Regions from separate parts of the Leclercia sp. S52 genome, predicted to be linked through region 3. Evidence: predicted binding sites of a transcription regulator. Region 3 holds the regulator's gene; each other region holds the start of a gene.
What was found. Region 3 encodes LexA, which represses DNA repair genes until DNA is damaged. Its sites were predicted from a motif close to TNCTGTATGTACATACAGNA; they were not measured.

Region 1 (2,202 bases), 650 kb from region 3:
CTCCAGCTGCGGATCCAGCAGCGTGACGTGTAACCCCACCAGCCGCACACCCCGCCCTGCCCGTCGCTCTTCCCAGGTTTTCTTCGCGGTCGCAATCAAATCCTCTTTGTTCAGCCGCGGCCAGACGTGCTCCTGGGTGGTTTGCTGAAAGTCGTTAAACTTGAGTTTTACCCCCTGGCGGGCAATCAGCAGATCCGGTTTGACCTTTGCCAGCCGCCGCTCCAGCTCAGGGTAAAGCTGCCCGACGATTATGGCTTCGCAGTCTGCCCAGTCATGAATATCCTCGGCCAGGGTGCGTTCCACGCCCACCGATTTACGCAGCCGCTCGCTGTTAACGTTGCGCTCATCAATGCCCTGGCTCCGCTCCCACAGTACCCGACCAAACTTACCGAAGCGCTTCAACAGCATCCCCAGATCGCTGTTCTGCACATCCTCGCAGGTGCGCAGCCCCATGTTCTCCAGCTTTGCCGCCGAGACTTTCCCTACGCCGGGGATCTTGCCGAGCGGCAGCGTTTTGATAAACGCCGGCACCTCGTCAGGGGTGATCACATACTGGCCGTTGGGCTTATTGAGATCGGAGGCAATTTTGGCGAGAAATTTTACCGGCGCGACGCCCGCCGAGGCGGTCAGCTGTAGTTCATCGAAAATCGTCTGGCGGATCTCCTGAGCCATCAGCGTGGCGGAGCCGTGACAGTGCAGGCTGTCGGTGACATCCAGGTAGGCTTCGTCCAGCGACAGGGGCTCAATCAGGGAGGTGTAGCGGGAGAAGATCTCACGAATATGGTGGGACGCTTCTTTATAGGCCTCAAAGCGGCCGGGTAATAAGGTCAGGTGCGGGCAGAGTTTTAAGGCCATCGCGGTCGGCATGGCGCTGCGCACGCCAAACTTACGCGCCGGGTAGTTCGCGGTGCTGATCACCCCGCGTTGTACACGGCTGCCGCCAATAGCAATGGGGATATCCCGCAGCGCCGGGTTGTCGCGCATCTCTACCGCAGCAAAAAAACAGTCCATATCAACATGGATTATCTTGCGCATCATCTTCACCACACCTGTAATTATGCACAGTATAACAAAGAGCTAAAAATGCGTCAGCAGATTTACCGTCTCACTCCTGTCATCAAAGCGTGGTACAAGGGTAAGCCTTCACACACCTACAAATCATTGAATTACATGATTTAAAATGGAAAATTATTCATGAAAAAGATGATTATCGCCTCACTTCTGCTGACGTCCACGGCCTGGGCCAGTCCACAAATTATCGCTCACCGTGGCGGAACCGCCGACGCACCGGAGAATACCCTCCCGGCCATCAAGCTGGCGCTGGAAAACCGCGCGCAGGCTATCTGGATCACCGTGCAGCTCAGTCGCGACGGCGTGCCGGTTCTCTATCGTCCCAGCGATCTCAGCGCGTTAACCGCCGCAAAGGGCAACGTCTCCCAGTACACCCAGGCCGAACTGGCGACATTTGATGCCGGGGCAAAATGGAAAGAAAAGGTCGCCGGAACCACCATTCCGACCCTGAAAGCGGTGCTTGAACGCTGGCCTGACGTCCCGTTCTATATCGACATTAAATCCCCCGACGCCGATCCGGCTGAGATGGGCAAACAGCTGCTTGGCGTGCTGAAAGCGACCAACAGCCTGACACATGTTCGCGTCTATTCAACAGAGGATCGCTATCTGGATGCCCTGCCTGCAGAGGTGCCGCGCTTTGTCACCCGCAGCGAAACGCGCACCCGGCTGGCGAATATCTCCCTGAACCACGAATGCCTGCCGCCAGCAAAGAAAATGGATGCCTGGTGGTACGGGCTGGAGCTGAACCGCAAGGTGGAAGTGGTAGAGAAATTCACGCTAGGCGATGGCATCTCCCCGGCCACTCTGACGTGGGACAAAGAGGCGATGGACTGCTTCCGCTCTCAGGGGAATGCCCATGTGATCCTGCTTGGCGTTAACTCCGCCGAGGATTACCAGAAAGCACTAGGTTTGGGGGCCGACGGCGTGATGGTGGATTCACCCGCCCAGGCCAGAGCCTGGATGAAGTAAAAAAAACAGGCCGCTGCTGCGGCCTGTTTCGTTCAGAGGATCCGGTTTTGCTGGCGCTGAGCTTCGCGTTCCATGCGCTTTTTACGCGCGTCGCAGGGCTCCGGGCAGTCGCAGACTTTATCCATCCCCAGCGAGGAGATGCCGCCGCAGCTGCCCTGAATG
Region 2 (2,202 bases), 1.1 Mb from region 3:
ACTGCTGATCGTCATTAAGGCCCGAGGCACGCTGCTGGCGCAGCGGGTAAAGCTCCGGAAAGAACTCAAATACGTCGCGGCTCACCGTTCCCCCCCGCGATGCCTTTCGCCATCCGCGCAATATGCAAATTCTCATCAACCGTCAGCTGCGAAAAGATCCGCCTGTCCTGCGGTACAAAGCTGATGCCCGCCCCGGCCTGCTGTAAATCGCAGGGGGGAAGCACCGGCGTCATGCCAGACCATGGTGCCGCTGGCGATGGGCAGCAGGCCGGCAATGCAGTTCACAAGGGTGGTTTTTCCCATCCCGGGCAGCCCGAGAACGCCGGTGCAGACGCCGGGAGGGAGATCGAGGTCAACGTTCCACAGGGTGTGGCGATCCCCGTAATACTGGTTTACGGCGCGCAGGCTTAACATGTTGTTGCTCCTTTTCAGGCATCGGTGTCCCCTGATACTCTGCAAGACTCTTGCCACTGCCCGGAAAACGGCGCTTAAACCTTCTTTTTTCGGATTAGGTTCAAAAAACAGCCAGACGACGAGAAGATAATGCACTGCATCGGTGCCCCGTATGATGCGCCTGGTGCAGGTACTATTTTGGTTAAAATGTGAGCAACTCCGCACCAATTCGTTCGCTGTTTTTTGTCATAAGATCGCCATAATTAGGCGATAAAAATTTTTTACCGCCGCGCTGGGGGTAAAAACCGGGAACGGGCCGAGTCACGTTCCGTATGGGCTGGAGGCAGTTATCCACTATTCCTGTGGATAACCATGTGCATTAGAGTTAGAAAACACACGGTAAGCGAGAAAATACGCGGCCTGCGCCTGAATTGCTGCGAAACGCGTCTTTTAGAAAACTTTTTTTGCAGATCAACGCGTTAAATAAAAGCAATCATTGTCATCAAAGTGTCAATTGGATGGGGTAAAGACCGGCGCCTCGCCTTGACAAATGTTAAAAAACAAAAAATTCTGGGGATAACCCACCCCTGATGGAATTTTATCCCGCCGCAGCCGAAATTTTGCGCAGCTTTGCTTGATTCCCACTGGTGATGGCACAAAATGGCGCATATGTTACTGGTTTTATATCCAGTATAATTTACTGGCAAAAATAGCCATCAGGAGTAAAATTACACACCTGCCGTATTAATCATCATCAGGTCGCCGTTCATGAGTAAACCGTTCAAACTGAATTCCGCTTTCCGTCCTTCTGGCGATCAGCCCGAAGCGATTCGCCGTCTGAAAGAGGGGCTGGAGGATGGGCTTGCACACCAGACGCTGCTGGGGGTGACCGGTTCGGGTAAAACCTTTACCGTCGCCAACGTGATCGCCGATCTGCAGCGCCCGACAATGGTGCTCGCACCCAACAAAACCCTGGCCGCACAGCTGTACGGCGAGATGAAAGAGTTCTTCCCCGATAACGCGGTGGAGTATTTCGTCTCGTACTACGACTACTATCAGCCAGAAGCCTACGTTCCCAGCTCCGATACCTTTATCGAAAAGGACGCCTCGGTGAACGAGCATATCGAGCAGATGCGTCTGTCCGCGACCAAAGCCCTGCTCGAGCGCCGTGACGTGGTGGTGGTGGCCTCGGTATCAGCCATTTACGGCCTCGGCGATCCCGATCTCTACCTGAAGATGATGCTGCACCTGACCCAGGGGATGATTATCGATCAGCGCGCCATCCTGCGACGTCTGGCGGAGCTGCAGTACACCCGCAACGATCAGGCGTTCCAGCGCGGTACCTTCCGCGTTCGCGGGGAAGTTATCGACATCTTCCCGGCGGAGTCGGACGACTTCGCCCTGCGCGTGGAGCTGTTCGATGAAGAGGTGGAGCGGCTGTCGCTGTTTGACCCGCTTACCGGCCACGTGGAGTCGATTATTCCGCGCTTCACCGTCTACCCGAAAACCCACTACGTGACCCCGCGCGAGCGCATCGTGCAGGCGATGGAAGATATCAAAGTCGAACTGGCGGATCGCCGCAAAACGCTGCTGGATAACAACAAGCTGCTGGAAGAGCAGCGCATCAGCCAGCGTACCCAGTTCGATCTCGAGATGATGAACGAGCTCGGCTACTGCTCCGGTATCGAAAACTACTCGCGCTATCTCTCCGGCCGCGGGCCGGGCGAGGCACCGCCAACCCTGTTTGACTACCTGCCGGCGGATGGCCTGCTGGTGGTGGACGAATCTCACGTGACCATCCCGCAGATT
Region 3 (2,202 bases):
GGGTTAACCCGAATCATTAAAGCTGCCGGCTATTCATGGAAGGGCATCCGTGCTGCCTGGATCAATGAAGCCGCATTTCGCCAGGAGGGGGGTTGCGGTCGTCGCGGCGATTATTATTGCCTGCTGGCTGGATGTTGATCCCATCACCCGCGTATTGCTGATTGGCTCGGTGATGTTGGTGATGATAGTCGAAATTCTGAACAGTGCGATCGAGGCGGTAGTCGACCGCATCGGCACTGATTTTCACGAGCTGTCGGGCCGGGCCAAAGATATGGGCTCTGCCGCAGTGCTGATGGCGATTATGGTTGCGTTGTTTACCTGGGTCACGCTGCTTTGGGGACATTTACGATAAGCCTTCAGAAACCGAACAAGTCTCTGGTTTTTTATGCGGTTTGTGGTTCCAAAATCACCTTTAGCTGTATATACTCACAGCATAACTGTATATACACCCAGGGGGGCGGAATGAAAGCGTTAACGACCAGGCAGCAAGAGGTGTTTGATCTCATTCGGGATCATATCGGCCAGACGGGTATGCCGCCGACGCGTGCAGAAATCGCGCAGCGTCTTGGCTTCCGTTCTCCAAATGCCGCCGAAGAGCACCTTAAGGCACTGGCGCGCAAGGGTGTGCTTGAGATTGTCTCCGGTGCGTCTCGTGGTATTCGCCTGCTGGTTGAAGCCGAAGAGGGCCTGCCGCTCGTCGGTCGCGTCGCTGCCGGGGAACCGCTGCTGGCGCAACAGCACATTGAAGGCCACTATCAGGTCGATCCAGGCATGTTCAAACCGAGCGCAGATTTTCTGCTGCGTGTAAGCGGTATGTCGATGAAAGACATCGGTATTCTGGACGGCGATCTGCTGGCGGTGCATAAAACGCAGGACGTGCGTAACGGTCAGGTCGTAGTGGCGCGCATAGATGATGAAGTCACCGTTAAGCGCCTGAAAAAGCAGGGCAACACCGTGCAGCTGCTGCCGGAAAACAGCGAGTTTTCCCCGATAGTTGTCGACCTGCGTGAAAATAACTTCTCCATCGAAGGCCTGGCGGTTGGCGTCATCCGCAACGGTGAATGGTTATAACTGATTTCTGACAAACTGCGGCGCTGCCGCAGTTTGCTTTTCCTGCCTCTGGCGAACATTTTCATGTCTCTCCTGACTGCTTCAGACAAGGCGTTGTGGCGTCTTGCACTTCCCATGATCGTCTCCAATATCAGCGTCCCTCTGCTTGGGCTGGTGGACACGGCAGTAATTGGTCATCTTGATTCGCCCGTCTATCTGGGCGGTGTCGCCATCGGCGCGACGGCAACCAGCTTCCTGTTTATGCTGCTGCTCTTTTTGCGCATGAGCACCACCGGGCTTACCGCCCAGGCCTATGGCGCAAAGGATCCGCTGCGTCTGGCCCGCGCGCTGGTGCAGCCGCTGATCCTGGCTCTGGGTGCCGGGCTGCTGATTGTGCTGTTGCGCACGCCGCTTATCGATCTGGCGCTGCATATCGTCGGCGGCAGCGAGGCCGTTCTCCATCAGGCGCGGCGCTTCCTTGAGATCCGCTGGCTCAGCGCCCCGGCTTCGCTGGCTAACCTGGTGCTGCTCGGCTGGCTGCTGGGCGTGCAGTACGCCCGGGCGCCGGTGATCCTGCTGGTGGTGGGCAACCTGCTCAATATCGTGCTGGATCTGTGGCTGGTGATGGGCCTGCAGATGAACGTGCAGGGGGCCGCGCTGGCAACCGCTATCGCAGAGTACGCCACCCTGTTAATCGGCCTGTGGATGGTCTGGCGGGTGCTGGCCCTGCGCGGTATTTCGCTGGCGCTGCTGAAAGCGAGCTGGCGGGGCAACATCCGCAAGCTGCTGGCCCTCAATCGCGACATCATGCTGCGCTCGCTGCTGCTGCAACTCTGCTTCGGGGCGCTGACGGTGATGGGCGCGCGGCTGGGGCCGGAAATTATCGCCGTCAATGCCGTGCTGATGACCCTGCTGACCTTTACCGCCTATGCGCTGGATGGTTTCGCCTATGCGGTTGAGGCGCACTCCGGGCAGGCATACGGCGCACGGGAAAGCGGCCAGCTGCGGGAAGTGTGGCGGGCGGCCTGCCGACAGTCCGGTCTGGTGGCGCTGGCCTTTGCGCTCGTCTATGCCCTTGCAGGAGACAGGATCATTGCCCTGCTGACCTCGCTGCCTGAACTGCGCGCGCTGGCGAGCCACTATCTTATCTGG
Region 4 (2,202 bases), 1.6 Mb from region 3:
TCAAAGCTGGCCATACTGGCAGGCTGGCTCTCCACCAGCACGCGCCCTGCAGTGAACATGGGCATCAGCTCGCTGCCGGGTTTCAGCAGAACAACACCCAGTTCGCGGGCGATAACAGGTTTCAGCAATGCGCGCATCAGGCGATCTCCCCGATAGTGATCTGCCCTTCTTCATCCCAACGCTTCGTAACGCGAGAATCCCAGATATGGGCATCATCCGCATAGATGGCATCCATCAGGGCTTTCTCCAGGTTATCTTTGTCGGGCTTCTGCTGGTGAGGTTTCCCCGTCATCTCCTGGCGCTTCTTCTGGCTCCAGCTCTGGGGCATCGGAAGGATAAACGTAATGTGTGCGCCTGCTTCCGGTAGCTCTACGCCCAACAGCCGAACGTGATCGCAGAACGCGCGGTACCGAAGAACCTCCGGGCGTTTCTTCCACTTATCGGCGCGGGTCATTCTGGGCTTGCCCATCGGGGTGATGTTGTATGTCTTCACGCTTCCCTCCAGAGCTTTTGCTGGAAGGTCTTATCCTGACGCGGGGCTCTGTTTGCCTCGGGCAGATAAGCGGTGAGCGTCCAGTGGATGAGATCGAAATCAAGGCTGCGCACAGTCCGCACGTCATTAGCGCGATAGCGGGCCTCGAGCTCGTCCACTTCTTTCGTCGTGAGCTGGGTGTGAATGAAGCTAGTTTTCTTCATGCCGTCACCAGTAAGTGCGCAGGCAAAAAAGAAATCGCTGATTCCGAAAGGAACCAGTTTAAGTGCTTGTTTGGAAGGTTTTTGCGCCATGGTATCTCTCCAGTGGCGCAGCAGGTATAGGTTGTTCAGGCCTATGACGGGAGTTTAACAGAATTAAGCGAAACACGGTAACCTGCCCGCTCCAGCATCTGCGTAAAGAGAGTTGGCGACCCTACAATCTCATCATCCAGAAGCGGCGTAAACGACACCACATCACCTCGCCTGTACATCAGCGCACGGTCACATTCAGGAAATGAGTGCAGTCGTGCAACGATAACCCCATCGTGACATCTGATGACTACATAACCCTTTTTTGGAAATTCTTCTTTTTGTTTCACCAAACCTCCCCTTCCACCCAGGAAACTAATTACATGCTGAATTAATAAAACCAGTCGTCAGCGCTTTCCCAGGTCTACTGGAAGATCTTTTCTACCTTCTTCTTCGCGTCCTTTTCACCGCCCAGAACACTTAACCCATCTGAGCCTGTTCGTCGTATAACCAGGGTGCAATCGCCTACCTGATCCTGCAGTCGTGTTAACAGTTCTTTTTCCAGAGCCGGGACAGCGCCCTTAGGAAGTTCTTTAGTTCTATCAATGCTTAACTCAACTCTCATAATAGCCTCCGCTGCATTAACTGTATGAATATACAGTATACCTATGGGCCGTTTTGATCAATGCTTTAGGCACACAAAATGCCGATAAGAATTATGAAAAATGAGAGCATAAGCCCGCTTGCCGCACTGTGTGCAAAGCGCTCGTTTAAGTCTGTAAAGTTCAATACGCCCCAACAGAGTCCCGCTTACAAGGGAAGAGTAACTTCCGTTTTGTGCCAGAAGCGGACGTTGATAAAACAGCACTCAATCAGTTAGTGATCATGACCAGCACTCCGTTGATTGGATAAGCGAAAACAAACCTGCATATTTTGAGATGTGGGCTAATTGCTTTTTTAAAATGTTATAGATTGAGTTGGTGCTAATAAAGTAGATTAATTACAGGTTAATTAGATGGACGGTTGCTTGAGGCAACTTCCCTTGTTGCAAACTGAACTTTATGTTGGGGATTGGGATGGGACGGAGATCAGGATTTGAAGGTTTTATACGTGCTACAGGCAGAGCCGTAGCAGCAGCAGAGCGTGAGCGTAAGAGAGCAGAGCGCCATCAGTTTGCCGAGGCTCGCCGAATAGAGCGCGAAATAAAACGTGATAATGCTCAGAGACTTCGCGAGCAAAAGGAGGCTGATAAGTTAGCAAAAGCCATGTATTTGGAAGAACGTCAAGATGAAGTTTCCGATCTTAACGCTGAGCTGAACGAGACTATTTCCGCGCTTTCAACACTTCTGGAACATACTCTCGAATTTGATGATTCAATTGATTTTTCGGCGCTGAAAAAATACCCAAAATTCGAAGACTTCAAAACACCTAAGCATCTCTTACCAGACCCGGAGCCAGAGATAAAAGTTGTGCATGCTC

Region 1: a site for LexA is predicted at 1,048-1,067, ahead of dinB (DNA polymerase IV). Genes of this name have one in related genera too.
Region 2: a site for LexA is predicted at 1,067-1,086, ahead of uvrB (excinuclease ABC subunit UvrB). Genes of this name have one in related genera too.
Region 4: a site for LexA is predicted at 1,367-1,386, ahead of AAHB66_RS08990 (DinI-like family protein). Genes of this name have one in related genera too.

What each region holds. Positions count from the first base shown of each region.
Region 1 covers NZ_CP152474.1:925,877-928,078, reverse strand. Annotated here, with positions in the region: gene dinB (DNA polymerase IV) at 1-1,035, opposite strand, end outside; gene AAHB66_RS04370 (glycerophosphodiester phosphodiesterase family protein) at 1,195-2,040, shown strand; gene nqrM ((Na+)-NQR maturation NqrM) at 2,073-2,202, opposite strand, start outside.
Region 2 covers NZ_CP152474.1:1,411,481-1,413,682, forward strand. Annotated here, with positions in the region: partial or broken gene AAHB66_RS06710 (ATP-binding cassette domain-containing protein) at 1-414, opposite strand, end outside; gene uvrB (excinuclease ABC subunit UvrB) at 1,162-2,202, shown strand, end outside.
Region 3 covers NZ_CP152474.1:280,650-282,851, forward strand. Annotated here, with positions in the region: partial or broken gene AAHB66_RS01280 (diacylglycerol kinase) at 1-352, shown strand, start outside; gene lexA (transcriptional repressor LexA) at 463-1,071, shown strand; gene dinF (MATE family efflux transporter DinF) at 1,135-2,202, shown strand, end outside.
Region 4 covers NZ_CP152474.1:1,887,229-1,889,430, reverse strand. Annotated here, with positions in the region: gene AAHB66_RS09010 (DUF968 domain-containing protein) at 1-137, opposite strand, end outside; gene AAHB66_RS09005 (RusA family crossover junction endodeoxyribonuclease) at 137-493, opposite strand; gene AAHB66_RS09000 (hypothetical protein) at 490-786, opposite strand; gene AAHB66_RS08995 (hypothetical protein) at 828-1,073, opposite strand; gene AAHB66_RS08990 (DinI-like family protein) at 1,148-1,348, opposite strand; gene AAHB66_RS08985 (restriction endonuclease) at 1,800-2,202, shown strand, end outside.